One region of the Amycolatopsis sp. NPDC049691 genome, then DNA from elsewhere that is predicted to be linked to it. Evidence: riboswitches for the same ligand, from Rfam matches in the RefSeq annotation. Region 1 holds a riboswitch; each other region holds the start of a gene.
What was found. Region 1 has a riboswitch for thiamine pyrophosphate ahead of AB0J40_RS16730 (thiamine ABC transporter substrate-binding protein). Riboswitches for the same ligand answer to the same signal wherever they lie in the genome.
Positions count from the first base shown of each region.

Region 2: another riboswitch for thiamine pyrophosphate. It lies ahead of thiC (phosphomethylpyrimidine synthase ThiC); the one in region 1 lies ahead of AB0J40_RS16730 (thiamine ABC transporter substrate-binding protein).
Region 3: another riboswitch for thiamine pyrophosphate. It lies ahead of thiO (glycine oxidase ThiO); the one in region 1 lies ahead of AB0J40_RS16730 (thiamine ABC transporter substrate-binding protein).

Region 1 is NZ_JBFANX010000006.1:341,338-346,736, reverse strand. Features, by position in the region: gene ychF (redox-regulated ATPase YchF) at 1-912, shown strand, start outside; gene AB0J40_RS16750 (ArsR family transcriptional regulator) at 967-1,554, shown strand; gene AB0J40_RS16745 (hypothetical protein) at 1,554-2,021, shown strand; gene AB0J40_RS16740 (hypothetical protein) at 2,224-2,352, opposite strand; gene AB0J40_RS16735 (4a-hydroxytetrahydrobiopterin dehydratase) at 2,427-2,711, opposite strand; TPP riboswitch at 2,744-2,850, shown strand; gene AB0J40_RS16730 (thiamine ABC transporter substrate-binding protein) at 2,873-3,925, shown strand; gene AB0J40_RS16725 (iron ABC transporter permease) at 4,036-5,399, shown strand, end outside.
Region 2 is NZ_JBFANX010000005.1:380,159-385,557, reverse strand. Features, by position in the region: gene AB0J40_RS14475 (hypothetical protein) at 1-158, shown strand, start outside; gene thiD (bifunctional hydroxymethylpyrimidine kinase/phosphomethylpyrimidine kinase) at 197-1,000, opposite strand; gene thiC (phosphomethylpyrimidine synthase ThiC) at 997-2,634, opposite strand; TPP riboswitch at 2,628-2,749, opposite strand; gene AB0J40_RS14460 (trypsin-like peptidase domain-containing protein) at 2,788-3,699, opposite strand; gene AB0J40_RS14455 (glycoside hydrolase family 15 protein) at 3,902-5,399, shown strand, end outside.
Region 3 is NZ_JBFANX010000005.1:388,767-394,165, reverse strand. Features, by position in the region: gene AB0J40_RS14535 (hypothetical protein) at 1-291, shown strand, start outside; partial or broken gene AB0J40_RS14530 (thiamine phosphate synthase) at 454-641, opposite strand; gene thiE (thiamine phosphate synthase) at 706-1,365, opposite strand; TPP riboswitch at 1,397-1,502, shown strand; gene thiO (glycine oxidase ThiO) at 1,496-2,569, shown strand; gene thiS (sulfur carrier protein ThiS) at 2,569-2,769, shown strand; gene AB0J40_RS14510 (thiazole synthase) at 2,771-3,529, shown strand; gene AB0J40_RS14505 (MarR family transcriptional regulator) at 3,627-4,055, shown strand; gene AB0J40_RS14500 (ion transporter) at 4,052-4,855, opposite strand; gene thiD (bifunctional hydroxymethylpyrimidine kinase/phosphomethylpyrimidine kinase) at 4,915-5,399, opposite strand, start outside.

The sequences.
Region 1 (5,399 bases):
TACAAGTCGGAGAAGACGGTCCCGGCCGTGGTGTCCTTTGTGGACATCGCGGGCATCGTGAAGGGCGCCTCCGAGGGTGCCGGGCTGGGCAACAAGTTCCTCGCGAACATCCGTGAGGCCAACGCGATCTGCCAGGTCATCCGCGTGTTCGACGACCCCGACGTGGTGCACGTCGACGGCCGGATCGACCCGTCGAGCGACATCGAGACGATCAACACCGAGCTGATCCTCGCCGACCTGCAGACCCTCGACAAAGCGCTGCCGCGGCTGGAGAAGGAAGCGCGGACGAAGAAGGAGAACAAGCCCGCGCTCGACAACGCCCAGAAGGCGAAGGAGATCCTCGACGCCGGGCGCACGCTCTTCCAGGCGCAGAAGGAAGTCGACTTCGACGCGCTGCGCGAGCTGAGCCTGCTCACCACGAAGCCGTTCCTGTACGTCTTCAACGCCGACGAGTCGGTGCTCACCGACGAGGCCCGCCGCGAGGAGCTGACGAAGCTGGTCGCGCCGGCGGACGCGGTGTTCCTCGACGCGAAGGTCGAGGCGGAGCTGCTGGAGCTGGACGACGAGGAGTCGGTGCGCGAGCTGCTCGAGTCGGTCGGCCAGCCGGAGCCGGGCCTGTACGCCCTCGCCCGCGCGGGCTTCCACACCCTCGGCCTGCAGACGTACCTGACGGCGGGCCCGAAGGAGTCCCGCGCCTGGACGATCCCCCAGGGCGCCACGGCCCCCCAGGCGGCGGGCGTTATCCACACGGACTTCGAACGCGGCTTCATCAAGGCGGAGATCGTCTCCTACGACGACCTGATGGAGGCGGGCTCGATGGCGGCGGCCCGGGCGGCGGGCAAGGTCCGCATGGAGGGCAAGGACTACGTCATGGCCGACGGCGACGTGGTCGAGTTCCGCTTCAACGTCTGAGAACCCTCAACTACTGGTTGTTACTTTCATTGGGCGCAGGATATACTGCGTCCAATGAAAGCTTCGCCGAGCTTGCTGCCCCTGCTGCGGTCGCGAATGCAGGGTGAGCTGCTCGCGCTGGTCCTGCTGCACCCGGAGCGCGAGTACAGCATCACCGAACTCGCCGAGGCTTGCGGTGTCACGCCCACGGCCGTGCTGCGCGAAGTCGAGCGGCTGGTCGGCGGCGGCATCCTGGCCGACCGGCGGGTGGGCCGGAGCCGGCTCGTCAAAGCCCGTACCGACACCCCGCTCTACCGCCCGCTGAGCGACGTCATCGCGGTCACGTTCGGGCCGATGTCCCTGCTCGCCGAGGTCCTCTCCGGGCTGGCGGGCGTCCGCGAGGCCTACATCTACGGGTCCTGGGCCGCGCGCTACAGCGGCGAACCGGGGCCGCCGCCTGGTGACGTCGATGTCCTCGTCGTCGGTTCGCCCGATCCGGACGAGCTCTTCGACCTGGCCGAGAGCGTGTCGCGACGGCTGGGCCGCGAGGTCAACGTGCACCGGATTTCGCCCGAGTCGTGGGCGGCGGACACGGCGGATCCGTTCCTCACCAGCGTTCGCGAACGTCCGCTGGCTCGGCTGAACCTCGAGCAGGAGTCCTGATGCCCCAGTGGAACCAAGGGCGCGAACGGATCGACGCCTTCATCGCGCGCGGCGCCATCGAGCACGTTCCGGCGTCGCGGGAGGCCGCCGAGGCCGAGCTGGTCCGGGCCCGCACCCACCTCGCTTCGGCGCGGCAGCTGCAGGACACCGACCCCGAAGGCGCGTACACGCTGGCCTACGACAGCGCGCGCCGGGCGCTGGCGGCCGTCCTGCAGAACCAGGGCCTGCGGGTGACGAGCCGGGGTGGGCACGTGACCGTCTACGAGGCGGTACTCGCCCAGCTGGACCCGCCGCTGGGACACGTCCTGCGGCCCTTCAACCGGATGCGAGCCCGGCGCAACGAGGTCGCCTACCGATCTTCGGAGGCTCCGTCGATGACCGCCGAGGACGTCGCGGCCGACGTGCCGAAGGTGCTGGCGCTCATCGAAGTGGCCGAAAAGGCGATCCCGAACATGCCGCGCTACTGAGCGGCGCGGCCTGGCCCGGGAGCCAGGCCGGCGACCGGCTCAGCCGAAGAGGCCCAGCAACGCGATCGCGATCAGCACGACCGCGGGGGCGAGTGCGTTGATCCAGGCGCGCTGGGCGGGCGTGGGGGCGGTGCTGTTCATGGCGTTTCCTAGGGCCGAAACCGATGCTTCCGCCTGCTCAGCGCGCTGATCATGCCCTTCGTTAGCGGCTGTGATCGAATTCACCGGCATCCGGGTGACGACGTCCCCGTGCGGTGAACCAGAGCACTCCGCCCGCCGCCGCCACCATCGTCGCGAATGCCGCCGTCCCGACCACGATCGCCTGGGTCATGCCATCCCTCCATAGCAGTGCCGTTTACCGAGAGACGCCGAAACCGCGAAAAAGTGCACCCAGAGTTACCGACGTCACATCGAGTCGAGCACCGCGTCGATCTGCGCCGCGAGGGCGAAGTCCTTCTCCGTCAGGCCGCCCGCCGAATGGGTCGAGAGCCGGAACGTCAGCGTGCGCCAGCGGATGTCGATGTCCGGGTGGTGGTCGGCCGCTTCGGCCAGCACCGCGACGCGGTCCACCACCTCGATCGCCTGCGGGAAGCTCGCCAGCTCCGCCTCGCGCGAGATCACCGCGCCGGCCCGCGTCCAGCCGGCGCCCAGCCGTTCGTCGGCCTCGGCGTCGCTCAAGATTTCCGTCATGTCTCCATGGTCGTACGTCCTGGACTACGCTGCACGGTTGCCACGGGAGTCCGGTCAGCCGGGCTGAGAGGCGGGTCACCCGCGACCGTTCGCACCTGACCGGATCATGCCGGCGAAGGGAGGGCTTTCCCTCCTCGTCCGGCGAAGTGCAGGAGGGGTAGATGAAACGCAGGGCTGTTCGCGCCGCGACGGCCGTCGCCGTCGTCAGCGTCGTCGCCGCGGGGTGCTCACTGTCGGACGGTGACGGTGGCACGCAGCAGACGCCCACCGTCACCCTCGTGACGCACGACTCCTTCCTGGCGCCGCAGGAGGTGCTCGACGCCTTCCAGAAGCAGTCGGGCATCAAGATCTCGGTGCTCAAGCAGGGCGACGCCGGTTCGCTGACCAACAAGCTCGTGCTGACCAAGGCCAACCCGATCGGCGACGTCGCGTACGGCGTCGACTCGACCTTCGCCTCGCGCGCGCTCTCCGAAGGCGTCTTCGAGCCCTACACCAGCCCGGAGGCCGACCGCGGGCCGCAGCGCTACGCCGTCGACCCCGAGCACCGGCTGTCCGCGGTCGACGTCGGCGACGTCTGCGTCAACGTCGACACGAACTACTTCACGAGCAAGGGCATCCCGGCGCCGGAGTCCTACGACGACCTCGCCGACCCGAAGTACAAGGACCTGCTGGTCGCCGAGGACCCGGCGACGGCGTCGCCCGGGCTGGCGTTCCTCCTCGGCACCATCGCGAAGTACGGCGAAGCCGGCTGGAAGGACTACTGGGCGAAGCTGAAGGCGAACGGGGTCAAGGTCGTCAGCGGCTGGGAAGAGGCCTACACCAAGGACTTCTCCGGCTCGTCCGGCAAGGGGCCGCGCCCGATCGTCGTCTCGTACGCCTCTTCGCCCGCCGCCGAGGTGGGCGACGACGGCAAGCCGCGCACCAAGGCACTGCTCGACACCTGCTACCGGCAGGTCGAGTACGCCGGCGTGCTGGCGAACGGCAAGCAGGCCGAAAGCGCGCGCAAGGTCGTCGACTTCCTGCTGTCGCAGCAGTTCCAGGCGACGGTCGCGGCGAACATGTACGTCTACCCGGCGCGCCAGGGTGTCGACCTGCCCGCGGGCTGGGCGCAGGTCGCGCCGCTGCCGCAGAAGCCGCAGTCGCTCACGGCGGACCAGGTGCAGGCCGGGCGCGAGAAGTGGATCGGCGAATGGCGCACGCTCGTGCAGCAGTGACATCCGGGGCTCCGCCCCGGGCCGGGGGCTCCGCCACCCGGAGCCCCCGAAAAACGCCAGTCGTAGCCCCGCCCCGGACCGCGCGTGGCCTGGGCCTGGCACTGCTCGGGCTGGCCCCGATCGGGTTCCTGGTGGTGTTCTTCGCCTGGCCGGTGCTGGCGATCGTCGGCCGCGGGTTCGCCGCGGGCGGCCTGGACGTCGTCCTCGGCGACGCGCGGACCTGGCAGCTGGCCGGGTTCACCGTCGCGAGCGCGGCGGCGTCGACGGTGGTCGCGGTGCTGGCCGGGCTGCCGGTCGCGTTCCTGCTCGCGCGGGTGCGGCTGCCCGGCGCCGGCCTCGCGCGGACGCTCGTGCTGGTGCCGTTCGTGCTGCCGACCGTCGTCGTCGGCCTGGCGTTCCGGGCCCTCTGGCCGGACGGCGGCGTACTGCCGATCGTGCTGGCCAACGCGTTCTTCAACGTCGCCGTCGTCGCGCGGACCGTCGCCGGGCTGTGGACCCGGCTCGATTCGCGGACGACCGACGCCGCCCGCGCGCTGGGCGCGTCACCGTGGCGTGCGTTCCGTTCGGTGACGCTGCCCGCGCTGGCGCCCGCGATCGCCTCCGCCGCGGCCGTGGTGTTCCTGTTCTGCGCCACCAGTTTCGGCGTCGTCCTGATCCTCGGCGGCGCGCGCTACCGGACCCTGGAAACCGAGATCTACCTGCGGACGGTCGACCTGCTGGACCTGTCGGGCGCGGCGGCGCTGTCCCTGATCCAGTTCGCCGCCGTCGTCGCCGCGCTGGTGCTCGGCGGGCTGGCGCGGCGGCGCAAGGACGGTGCCCGGATCGGTTCCGGCGGGCCGCGGCGGCCGCGGGGCGGCGAGTGGTGGGTCGTCGGCGCCGCGGGGGTCGTCCTGGCGTTGCTGGTGACGCCGATCGTCGCGCTGCTCGCCGAGTCGGTGTCCACTCCGGACGGTTGGAGCTTCGCCGGTTATCGGGCGCTGGCCGGCACCGGTGAGAAGGGCACGCTGCAGGTGTCCGGCTGGGACGCGGCGGTGAACTCGCTGAAGGTGGCGATCGACGCGACGCTGCTCGCGATGGTCGTCGGCGTGCTCGCGTCCGTGGTGCTGGTGGCGCTGCGGCGCTCGCCCGCGAAAGCCGCGCGTGGGCTGGGCGAGACCATGGACGCCGTCCTGATGCTGCCGCTCGGCGTGTCCGCGGTGACGGTCGGGTTCGGCTACCTGGTGACGCTCGACGCGCTGCCCGGCGACCTCCGGACGTCGCCCTACCTCGTGCCACTGGCCCAGGCGCTGGTGATCATCCCGCTGATCGTGCGGATGGTGCTGCCGGTGCTGCGCTCGGTCGACGTCCGGTCGCGGCAGGCCGCGTCGACGCTGGGGGCGAGCCCGCTGCGGGTGTGGCGGGAGATCGACCTGCCGCTGACGCTGCGGCCGCTGGTCGCGGCCGCGGGCTTCGGGTTCGTCGTCGCGCTCGGCGA
Region 2 (5,399 bases), on a different contig from region 1:
TCACTCGCTTTCGGGTCGAGTCGGAGTTCCTCCAGCGTTATCCGGTCCAGCAGGCTGGGGGCAGGACCATCCTGGAGTTGTGGGTTCCGGCCGAGGAACTCGACGAGTTCAACGCGCACATGGTCGGCCCGATCGAGGTCGTGCACGAGTTCCGGTGAGCAGCCACGGTAAGGCGGGTTGGATCCCGCCTTACCGCTCACGACCCGTCCAGCACCCAGAACGGCGACACCGGCCCGACACCCGCGCCGAGCGGGTAGCCCTCCGCCACGCAGCGCTCGATGAACTTCTTCCCCTTCGCCACCGCGTCCGGCACCGAAGCGCCCTTCGCCAGCCACGACGTGATCGACGACGCCAGCGTGTCGCCGCCGCCGTGGGTGTTCTTCGTCTCGAACCGGGGGCCGCTCAACGAGATGTACTCGTGGCCGTCCGACAGGAGGTCCACGCAGTCCCGTGTCCCCCGCATGTGGCCGCCCTTGACCAGGACCCAGCGGGAACCGAACTCCAGCAGGGCGTCCGCCGCCGCGCGCTGGGAAGCCTCGTCGGACACCGAAATCCCCGTCAGCAGGCCGACTTCGTCGAGGTTCGGTGTGATCAGCGTCGCGCGCGGGAACAGTTCCGTGCGGATCGCCTCCAGGGCGTCCTCGCGCAGCAGCGAATGCCCGGTCATCGAGGCCGCGACCGGGTCGACGACCAGGGGGAAGTCGAACCCCGTCTCGTCCAGGGTCTTCGCGACCGCGCGGATGATCTCGGCCGTCGCCAGCATGCCCGTCTTGGCCGCGTTGACGCCCATGTCCGCCGCCACCGCCTTGATCTGCGCGGTGACGACGTCGGCCGGGATCTCCGTGAAACCCTGCACACCCAAGGAGTTCTGCACGGTGACCGCGGTCAGCGCCACCAGCCCGTGGACGCCGTGGGCGAAGAAAGTGCGCAGGTCCGCCTGGATGCCCGCACCACCGCCGGAGTCCGAGCCGGCGATGGTGAGGGCGGTCGGCGGTGTCACGGCTGCACCACCGGCAGGTACACCTTGCCGCCGGCCTCGGTGAACTCCGCGGACTTCGAGGCCATCCCCGCTTCGATGGCCTCCACAGTGGACAGACCGTGCTCCTCGGCGTACTTGCGGACGTCCTGCGTGATCCGCATCGAGCAGAACTTCGGCCCGCACATCGAACAGAAGTGCGCGGTCTTGGCCGGCTCGGCGGGCAGCGTCTCGTCGTGGAACGAACGCGCGGTGTCCGGGTCCAGGGACAGGTTGAACTGGTCGTTCCAGCGGAACTCGAAGCGCGCCTTCGACAGCTCGTCGTCCCACTCCTGCGCGTACTTGTGCCCCTTGGCCAGGTCCGCCGCGTGCGCCGCGATCTTGTACGTGATGACGCCGGTCTTCACGTCGTCGCGGTTCGGCAGGCCGAGGTGCTCCTTCGGCGTCACATAACACAGCATCGCCGTGCCGTACCAGCCGATCTGGGCCGCGCCGATGGCCGACGTGATGTGGTCGTACGCCGGCGCGATGTCCGTCGCGAGTGGACCGAGGGTGTAGAACGGTGCTTCGCCGCAGAGCTTTTCCTCCAGCTCGACGTTCTCCTTGATCTTGTGCATCGGCACGTGGCCGGGGCCCTCGATCATCACCTGGACGTCGTGCGAGCGCGCGATGTGCGTCAGCTCGCCCAGGGTTTCCAGCTCGGCGAACTGGGCGCGGTCGTTGGCGTCGGCGATCGAGCCGGGGCGCAGGCCGTCGCCGAGGGAGAACGTGACGTCGTACTGCCGGAGGATCTTGCAGAGCTCCTCGAAGTGCGTGTACAAAAAGGACTCCTGGTGGTGGGCCAGGCACCACGCGGCCATGATCGACCCGCCGCGGCTGACGATCCCGGTGACGCGCCGCGCGGTCAGCGGGATGTAGCGCAGCAGCACGCCGGCGTGCACGGTGACGTAGTCGACGCCCTGCTCGCACTGCTCGATGATCGTGTCGCGGTAGACCTCCCACGACAGCTTTTCCGGCTCCCCGTCGACCTTTTCCAGGGCCTGGTAGATCGGCACGGTGCCGACCGGGACGGGCGAGTTGCGGATGATCCACTCGCGCGTCTCGTGGATCCGCTTGCCGGTGGAGAGGTCCATGATCGTGTCGGCGCCCCAGCGGGTCGCCCAGACCATCTTGTCGACCTCTTCCTCGACCGAGGACCAGACGGCCGAGTTGCCCATGTTGGCGTTGATCTTCACCAGGAAGTTCTTGCCGATGATCATCGGCTCGGACTCGGGGTGCTTGCGGTTGACCGGGATCACGGCGCGGCCGCGGGCCACCTCGTCGCGCACGAACTCCGGCGAAACCCGTTCGCGTGCGGCGATGTACTCCATTTCGCGGGTGATGACGCCCTGTTTGGCCCACCCGAGCTGGGTGTTGTGCTCGCGGCCGTCGGCCCAGCCCGCCCGCAGCCGGTGCAGTCCACTGTGGACGTCGATCGAAGCTTCGGGATCGGTGTACGGGCCCGAAGTGTCGTAGACGTCGAAGTGTTCGCCGTTGGACAGATCGATCCGGCGGGCCGGGACGCGCAGCCCGGACTCGGTCTGGTGGTACACCTTGCGCGAGCCGGTGATCGGCCCGGTGGTCACGGAGACGGCAGCATTGTTTTCCAGCGTCGTCAACGACTTTCACTCCCTACGCCGGCATTACCCGGTCAGGTTCATGCGGTCGGTGACGCCTGCGAAACGCAAGTCACCCTCTCAGCCCGCCATGGCGCGAGCTCCCGCGTTGGTGTTGTGCCACCGACCATGCCACGCCGGAGCGCGATACTCAAGTCACCCGACCAACTCGGCCGGAGTGGCGTAGACGTCGACCATGGCGCCGTTGCGCAGCACGGTGATCGGCAGTGCGGTGCCGATCACCTCCGCGAACAGCTGGCGCTGGATGCCCTGGGCGTCCGACACACGGGTGCGCCCCACCGTCAGCACGAGGTCCCCGGCGCGCAGCCCGGCCCGGTCCGCGGGCCCGCCGGCGACGACTTCGCGCACCCGCAGCCCGGCCTGCTGCCCGGTGCGCTCGGCGACGTCGTCCGGCAGCGGCGCGGGCACGCCCACGACGCCGAGGTACGCGCGCCGCACGCGGCCCTCGACGACGAGCGTGTCGATGATCCGCCGGGTGGTCGCGTTGATCGGCACGGCGAGCCCGAGGCCGACCCCGGCGACGGCGGTGTTGACGCCGACGACGCGCCCGGCGGAGTCGGCGAGCGCGCCGCCGGAGTTGCCGGGGTTGAGGGCGGCGTCGGTCTGGATGACGTCCTCGATCACCCGCCCAGCCCGGCCGTGGCGCACCGGCAGCGCCCGGCCGAGCGCGCTGACGACGCCGGCGGTGACGGTGCCGGAGAACCCGAGCGGATTCCCGACGGCGACGACGAGCTGCCCGACGACGAGCCGGTCGGCGTCACCCAGCCGAGCCGCCGCGGGGGTCTCGCCCCGGGCCCGCAGCACGGCGAGATCGGACAGCGGATCGGCGCCGACGACGTCGAAGGGCACCTCGCTGCCGTCGGCGAAGGTCGCGACACCGCGCCGGTGGTCGTCGACGACGTGGGCGTTGGTGAGCAGGTGGCCGTCATCGGAGAAGACGACGGCCGACCCGCTGCCGCGCGCGAGCTGCACCCCGGCGACGTGCGGGGTGACGGTCTTCGCGACGGTGCTGACCGCGCGCGAGTAGGCGTCCATCGCCTCGTCCATGGGAGCACCTCGATTACACCGTTGCAGGTACTACAAGCATGCGCTCGAAATCGTGAGCCCGGGGTTCGCTGTCCGTGAACCGCCGACCGGACCAGTGACGGTCAGTGGTTCACCGGATCGGACCATGCGCCGGTGAAGATTCGGCGGCAGACTCCCAAAGCGCTTCTGTAACGGTGCAGAAGCGATCTTCTGTGGGGTTGATATGCGCAAACTCATGTTCGGCGCCCTCGCCGGGCTGCTGGTCACCGGCCTGATCCCGGCGACCGCGGTGGCCCAGGGCGAGGCGCCCGGCGCCCCGGGTGCCCATCCCAGCTGGCTGCCCGCGAACAAGACCGGCTTCGGGACCGCCCACGACCGGTCGAGCAACGTCTGGTTCACCCTCCAGGGCGGCCAGCTGTCGGAGGTCTACTACCCGGACCTCTCGACGCCGAGCGTCCGCTCGATGAACTTCGTCGTCACCGACGGCCGCAGCTTCGCCGTGGCCGACTACACCGCGAAGTCCCAGCAGGTCCGGCGGACCGACGACGACAGCCTGACCTACGAGCAGACGATCACCGACGACCAGCACCGCTGGCGCCTCCGCAAGACCTACGTCACCGACCCGGCCGCCACGACGGTGCTGGTGGACGTCGACTTCCAGTCGCTCACCGGGCGGCCCTACCAGCTCTACGCGGTCGCCGACCCGGACCTGACCAACGACGGCTCCGACGACTCGGCCGCGCGCAAGGGCGACGCTGTCACCGCGCAGGACGCCACGAACTCGGCCGCGCTGACCGCCAAGCCCGCGTTCACCAAGACGAGCGTCGGCTACGCGGGCGCGTCCGACGGGAACACTCAGCTCACCAAGACCTTCAAGCTGAACACCTACGACACCGCCGCGAAGGGCAACGTCGTGCTGACCGGGCAGACGACCGCCGACGGCCTCCGCAACCGGCACGTCACCCTCGCGCTCGGCATGGGCGCGAAGGCCGCCGACGCGCTCGGCAGCGCGCAGGCGTCGCAGCGACGCGGCGTCCGCGACATCACGCGCGCCTACGACCGCGGGTGGCAGCAGTACCTGCGCGGGGTGAGCAAGCCGCCGTCGTCGCTGAAGACCGACGCCGAGCGCGACCTCTACAAGGCGTCGATGCTGACCCTCGCCGCGAGCGAGGACAAGCACCACCCGGGCGCCTTCATCGCCTCGCCGAGCATGCCGTGGCGGTTCGGGAACAACGACCCGGAATGGTCGCCGTCCGGCACCTACCACCTGGTCTGGCCGCGCGACCTCTACCAGATCGCGACCGGCCTGGCCGCCGGCGGCGACACCGCCGCCGCGAACCGCGCGGTGTCCTACATGTTCGGCACGCAGCAGCAGGCCGACGGGCACATGCCGCAGAACAGCCGGGTCGACGGCGTCCCGTACTGGACGTCGATCCAGCTCGACGAAACCGCCTTCCCGATCGTGCTGGCCCAGCAGCTGGGCCGGAACGACCTGTGGGCCGGCGTCCGCAAGGCCGCCGACTTCATCCTCGGCTACCGCGGGCCGAACGGGCAGCCGTCGCCGTACACCCAGCAGGAGCGGTGGGAGGAGCAGGACGGCTGGTCCCCGTCGACCATCGCCTCGGTGATCGCCGGGCTGGTCTGCGCGGCGGACATCGCGTCGCACAACGGCGCGGCCGCCGAAGCCGCCCGGTACCTCGCCGCGGCCGACAAGATGAAGG
Region 3 (5,399 bases), on a different contig from region 1:
GGCACCCAGATCGGCGGCGGAACGGGCACGAGCATCGGCAAGATCTTCGGCAACGGCGGCGGGCAGCCGGACAAGACCCCGTCGACCCCGCCGACGAAGTCGACCGACGACACGCAGGTGTCCCCGACGGAGACGACCACGACGCCTTCGGAGACGTCGACGGCCCCGACGACCTCGTCGGAGACCCCGACGACGACCCCGAGCACGACGACCGAGCAGCCGTCGACGTCGGCCCCGGCGACGACCACCGCACCGACCAGCAAGGGCGCGGCGACCACGCCGACGCCGTAGCGGGATCGGCCTTTCGCCGCAACGGCTTGTCCACAGGCGCGCCGGTTTTCGACGGCCCCGGGCGAAGTTGTCCACAACTTCGCGCGGGGCCGTTTTTGCAGGTCGGGAGCCGATAGACTGGGACGGGGACGCCCCCCAGGGATGGGCGGGGGTCTGTCTTGGTCAGGGGAGGCGGGCGCGCAGCTCCCGAGCGGCGGCTTCGGGGTCTTGGGCTTCGGTGATGGCCCGGACCACGACGATCCGGGACGCTCCGGCGTCCAGCACCGAGGCCAGCCGATCCTGGTCGATGCCGCCAATGGCGAACCACGGGCGGTCCGGGGCCAAGCCGCCGTCTCGCGCGCCAGGTCCAGGCGGAGCGGCCCGGCGTTGGCCAGCAAGGGCGCGGCGACCACGCCGACCCGGTGAGGCCTTCGGTCAGGGGAGGCGGGCGCGCAGCTCCCGAGCGGCAGCTTCGGGGTCTTGGGCTTCGGTGATGGCCCGGACCACGACGATCCGGGACGCTCCGGCGTCCAGCACCGAGGCCAGCCGGTCCTGGTCGATGCCGCCGATGGCGAACCACGGGCGGTCCGGGGTCCAGCCCGCCACCGAGCGGACCAGGTCCAGACCCGGTGCGGACCGGCCCGGCTTCGTCGGCGTCGGCCAGCACGGGCCCGTGCAGAAGTAGTCCACGCCGGGCTCCGCGGCCGCCGCCAGGGCCTGGTCGAGCGAGTGCGTCGACCGGCCGATGACCACCTCCTCGCCGAGGATGCGGCGGGCCAGTGGCACCGGGATGTCGTCCTGGCCCAGGTGCAGCACGTCCGCGCCGACCGCCAGCGCCACGTCGGCCCGGTCGTTCACCGACAGCAACGCTCCGTGGCGCGCGCAGGCCTCGGCCAGCACCTCCAGCGCCGCGATCTCGCCGGCGGCTTCCAGCGCCCCGGTCTTGTCGCGCAGCTGGATGATGTCGACGCCGCCGGCCAGCGCCGCGTCGGCGAAGGACGCCAGGTCGCCGCGGGCCGTGCGGGCGTCCGTGCAGAGGTACAGGCGCGCCGCGTCGAGGCGGGCGCGGATCTTGTCACCGGAAAGGGCGGGCATAGCGGCGACCGTACCCGGCGAGCTAGGGTGGACGCGTCCGCACGGGAGCCCGAGGGACGGGCTGAGAGGGAGCTGCCGCTCCGACCGTGGAACCTGATCCGGGTCATGCCGGCGCAGGGAGCGTGATTCCATGACGAACCTGGCAGTGGTGGGCGGCGGCGTGATCGGCCTGTCCACGGCGTGGCGCGCGGCCGCGAACGGCCACGAGGTCACCCTCTACGACCCCGAGCCCGTCCGCGGCGGCGCGTCCTGGCTGGCCGGTGGCATGCTCGCCCCGGTCACCGAGGCCTGGCCGGGCGAGGACGACGTCCTGCTCCTCGGCGAAGAATCCTTGAGACGCTGGCCCGGCTTCGCGAGCGACCTGGCCCGCGAAGGCCTCGACCCCGGCCTGGCCGAACACGGCACGCTCGTCGTCGCCTTCGACAGCGCCGACGCCGGCTACCTGGACATCCTGGCCCGCCATCTGCACGAGCTCGGCCGTGCGGCCGAGCGGCTCACCGGCCGCGAGACCAAGCGCCTCGAACCCGGCACCGGATCTGTCCGAAGTGGACTCCACGTGCCCGGCGACCTGGCCGTGGACAACCGGAAACTGCTTCAAGCCCTGTACGCGGCCGGCCAGAAGCGAGACGTCCGGTTCGTCCGCGAACGCGTGGAACGGCTCCCGGACGCCGAAGCCGTCGTGCTCGCCGCCGGCGCCTGGACCGGGCGGCTGCACCCGCAGCTGGCCGACGCCGTACGCCCGCTCAAGGGCGAGATCCTGCGGCTCAAGCCCCGCCGCGGCTGCCTGCCGCCGCCCACGCGGACTGTCCGCGCCGTTGTCGAAGGCAAGCCGATCTACCTCGTCCCGCGCGGCGACCAGGAGCTGGTCCTCGGCGCGACGCAGTACGAAGCGGGCTTCGACCAGGCCGTCACCGCGCGCGGCGTGCGCGAGCTGATCGAGGGCGCCGAACGCGTCTTCCCCGCGATCACCGAGTACGAGCTGGCCGAGACCGCCGCGGGCCTGCGGGCCGGCAGCCGGGACGTCCTGCCCTACATCGGCGTCCTGGACGACGGCGTCTTCGCCGCCACCGGGCACCACCGCAACGGCCTGCTGATGGCTCCCGTGACCGCGGACGCCGTCCTCGCCTGGCTCGAGGGTGAGAAGCCGCCCGAAGGCGTCGAAGCGGCTTCACCCGCCCGCCTGCACCAGAAGGAGCACGTGTGATGGAGATCAAGCTCAACGGGAAGTGGACGGAGTTCCCGGACGGCGCCACGGTCGCCGACGTCCTCGACGCGTCGGGCGGGCAGCGGCCCGGCATCGCCGTCGCGGTCGACGGCGTCGTCGTCCGCCGGAGCGACTGGCCCACCACCGCCGTGCCCAAGGGCGCCGGCGTCGACGTGCTCACCGCGGTCCAGGGAGGCTGAAGTGGACGAAGAACCGCTGGTCATCGGCAGTGCCAAGCTGACGTCCCGGCTGATCATCGGCACCGGCGGCGCGGCCAACCTCGCGGTGCTCGAACGGGCGCTGGTGGCGTCCGGCACCGAGCTGACCACCGTCGCCATGCGCCGCGCCGACGCCGAAGGCGGCTCCGGTGTCCTCGAACTGCTGAAGCGGCTCGGCATCGAGCTGCTGCCGAACACCGCGGGCTGCCGGACGGCCGCCGAAGCCGTGCTCACCGCGCAGCTCGCCCGCGAAGCGCTGGAAACCGACCTGGTCAAGCTCGAGGTGCACGCCGACGACCGGACGCTGCTGCCGGACCCGATCGAGACCCTCGACGCCGCCGAACGGCTGGCCGCCGACGGGTTCACGGTGTTCGCCTACACGAACGACGACCCCGTGCTCGCGTTGCGCCTGGAGGAGGCGGGTTGCGCGGCGGTGATGCCGCTGGGCGCGCCGATCGGCACCGGCCTCGGCATCCGGAATCCGCACAACATCGAGCTGATCGTTTCGCGGGCGGGCGTGCCGGTGATCCTGGACGCCGGAATCGGCACGGCGTCGGACGCGACGCTGGCGATGGAGCTCGGCTGCGACGCCGTCCTGCTGTCCACGGCCGTCACCCGGGCGGCCGATCCGGAGCGGATGGCCGCCGCCATGCGCTCGGCCGTCGTCGCCGGTCACCTGGCCCGCGGGGCGGGGCGGGTGCCGCAGCGCTTCTGGGCGAAGGCGTCAAGTCCACCCCGGTGAACCGGGGTGGCTTCACGCCGACCGCGCACGACGAGCCCGTAAGGTGGACGGCACTTTCCGGCGCACCGGCGGCGGGGCAGGGCAGAAGGAGCCAGCCGTGACGAGCACATCGGTCCAGGACGTCTCGGGCAGGTTGTACCTGGCCGTCGGCAGGCTGTCCCGGTCGCTGCGGCAGGCCGGCGTGCCCGGGCCCGGCCACGGCGCCATCTCGGCGCTGGCGACGCTGGTGATCTCCGGGCAGCTCCGGTTGGGTGACCTCGCCGCGAAGGAAGGGGTCGCCGCCGCGACGATGTCGCGGATCATCGCGTCCCTGGTCGAGGCGGGCTACGTCAGCCGCGAGTCCGACCCGGTCGACCGTCGGGCGTGGCTGGCGAAGGCGACCGAGGAGGGCGAGCGGTTGGTTTCCGGCGTCCGGTCGACGCGGGTGCAGGAGCTGAACCGGCGGCTCGACCGCCTGACGCCCGAGCACCGCGAAGCGCTCACGGCCGCGCTCCCGGCGCTCGAGGCCCTGATCGCGGACGACTAGACGGCGGTCCGGCGCAGCTCGGCCAGCTCGGCGCGCACCGCCCGCAGCTCCTCGAGGATCTCCTGGTTCGCGGCCGCCTGGGCTTCGGCCTGCTTCTCCTCTTCCTCGCGGATGTCCTGGCGCAGCTCGTCCTCCATGCCGCTGACCACGACCGCGATGAAGAGGTTCAGCACCGCGAAGCTCGACACCAGGATGTAGACGACGAAGAAGATCCAGGCCATCGGCGCCTGGACCATGATCTCCTTCGCGATGTCCGGCCACGCCTCGCCGGTCATCACCTGGAACAGCGTGAACAGCGACGTGCCGAGGTCGCCGAAGTTCTCCGGGGAGATGCCGCCGAACAGCTTGGTCGCCATCACGCCCGCCACGAAGATGATCAGCGCCAGCAACGCGGCGATCGACGCCATCCCGGGGATCGCCGCGAGCAGCCCGGAGACGACCTTGCGCATCGACGGCACGACCGAGATCAGCCGCAGGACGCGCAGCACGCGCAGCGACCGCAGGACGGCGAACGGCCCGGTCGCCGGGATCACCGCGATGCCGACGACGAGCAGGTCGAAGACGTTCCAGTTGTCGCGGAAGAAGGCGCCGCGGTAGGCGTAGAACTTCGCCAGCAGCTCGGTGACGAAGATGCCGAGCGCGACGTGGTCGAGGGCGTGCAGCAGATCGCCGTAGCCGGCCATGATCGACGTCGACGTCTCCATGCCGAGGGTGACCGCGTTGAAGACGATCACGGCGATGACGAAGTTCTGGAAGCGGCGGTCTTCGAGGAACTTCGCCACGCGCTCGCGTCCGGTCAAGGCCGCCCCCTGCTTGGGTCAAGGATCAGTAAACGCAGGGATGGTAACCGGGCGGTCGCTCAGCGCTCTTCGGGTGCCAGCCGCCAGAAGGCCGAGACCGGGCCGACCTTGGCGCCCATCGGGTAGGCGTGCTCGACGGCGTGCGAGACGAACCACTTGCCGTACCGAGCGGCCTCGACCACCGACATGCCCTTGGCCAGTCCCGCCGTCAGCGCCGACGCCATCGTGTCGCCGGCGCCGTGGGTGTGCGGCGTCGCGAACCGCTCGCCCGGCAGCTCGACGAACGTGGAGCCGTCGAACAGCAGGTCCACGCACTCCGGGTCGGCCTGCAGGTGGCCGCTCTTGACCAGGACGTACCGCGGGCCCATCCGGTGCAGGACCACCGCCGCGGTGTGCATGCCCTCGCGGTCGGTCACCGTCATGCCGGTGAGCAGGCGGACCTCGTCGAGGTTCGGCGTCAGGACCGTCGCGCGGGGCAGCAGCTCGTCGCGCAGGGCGTGCAGCCCGGCCTCGTCGAACAGCGGGTGGCCGTGCATCGACGCGG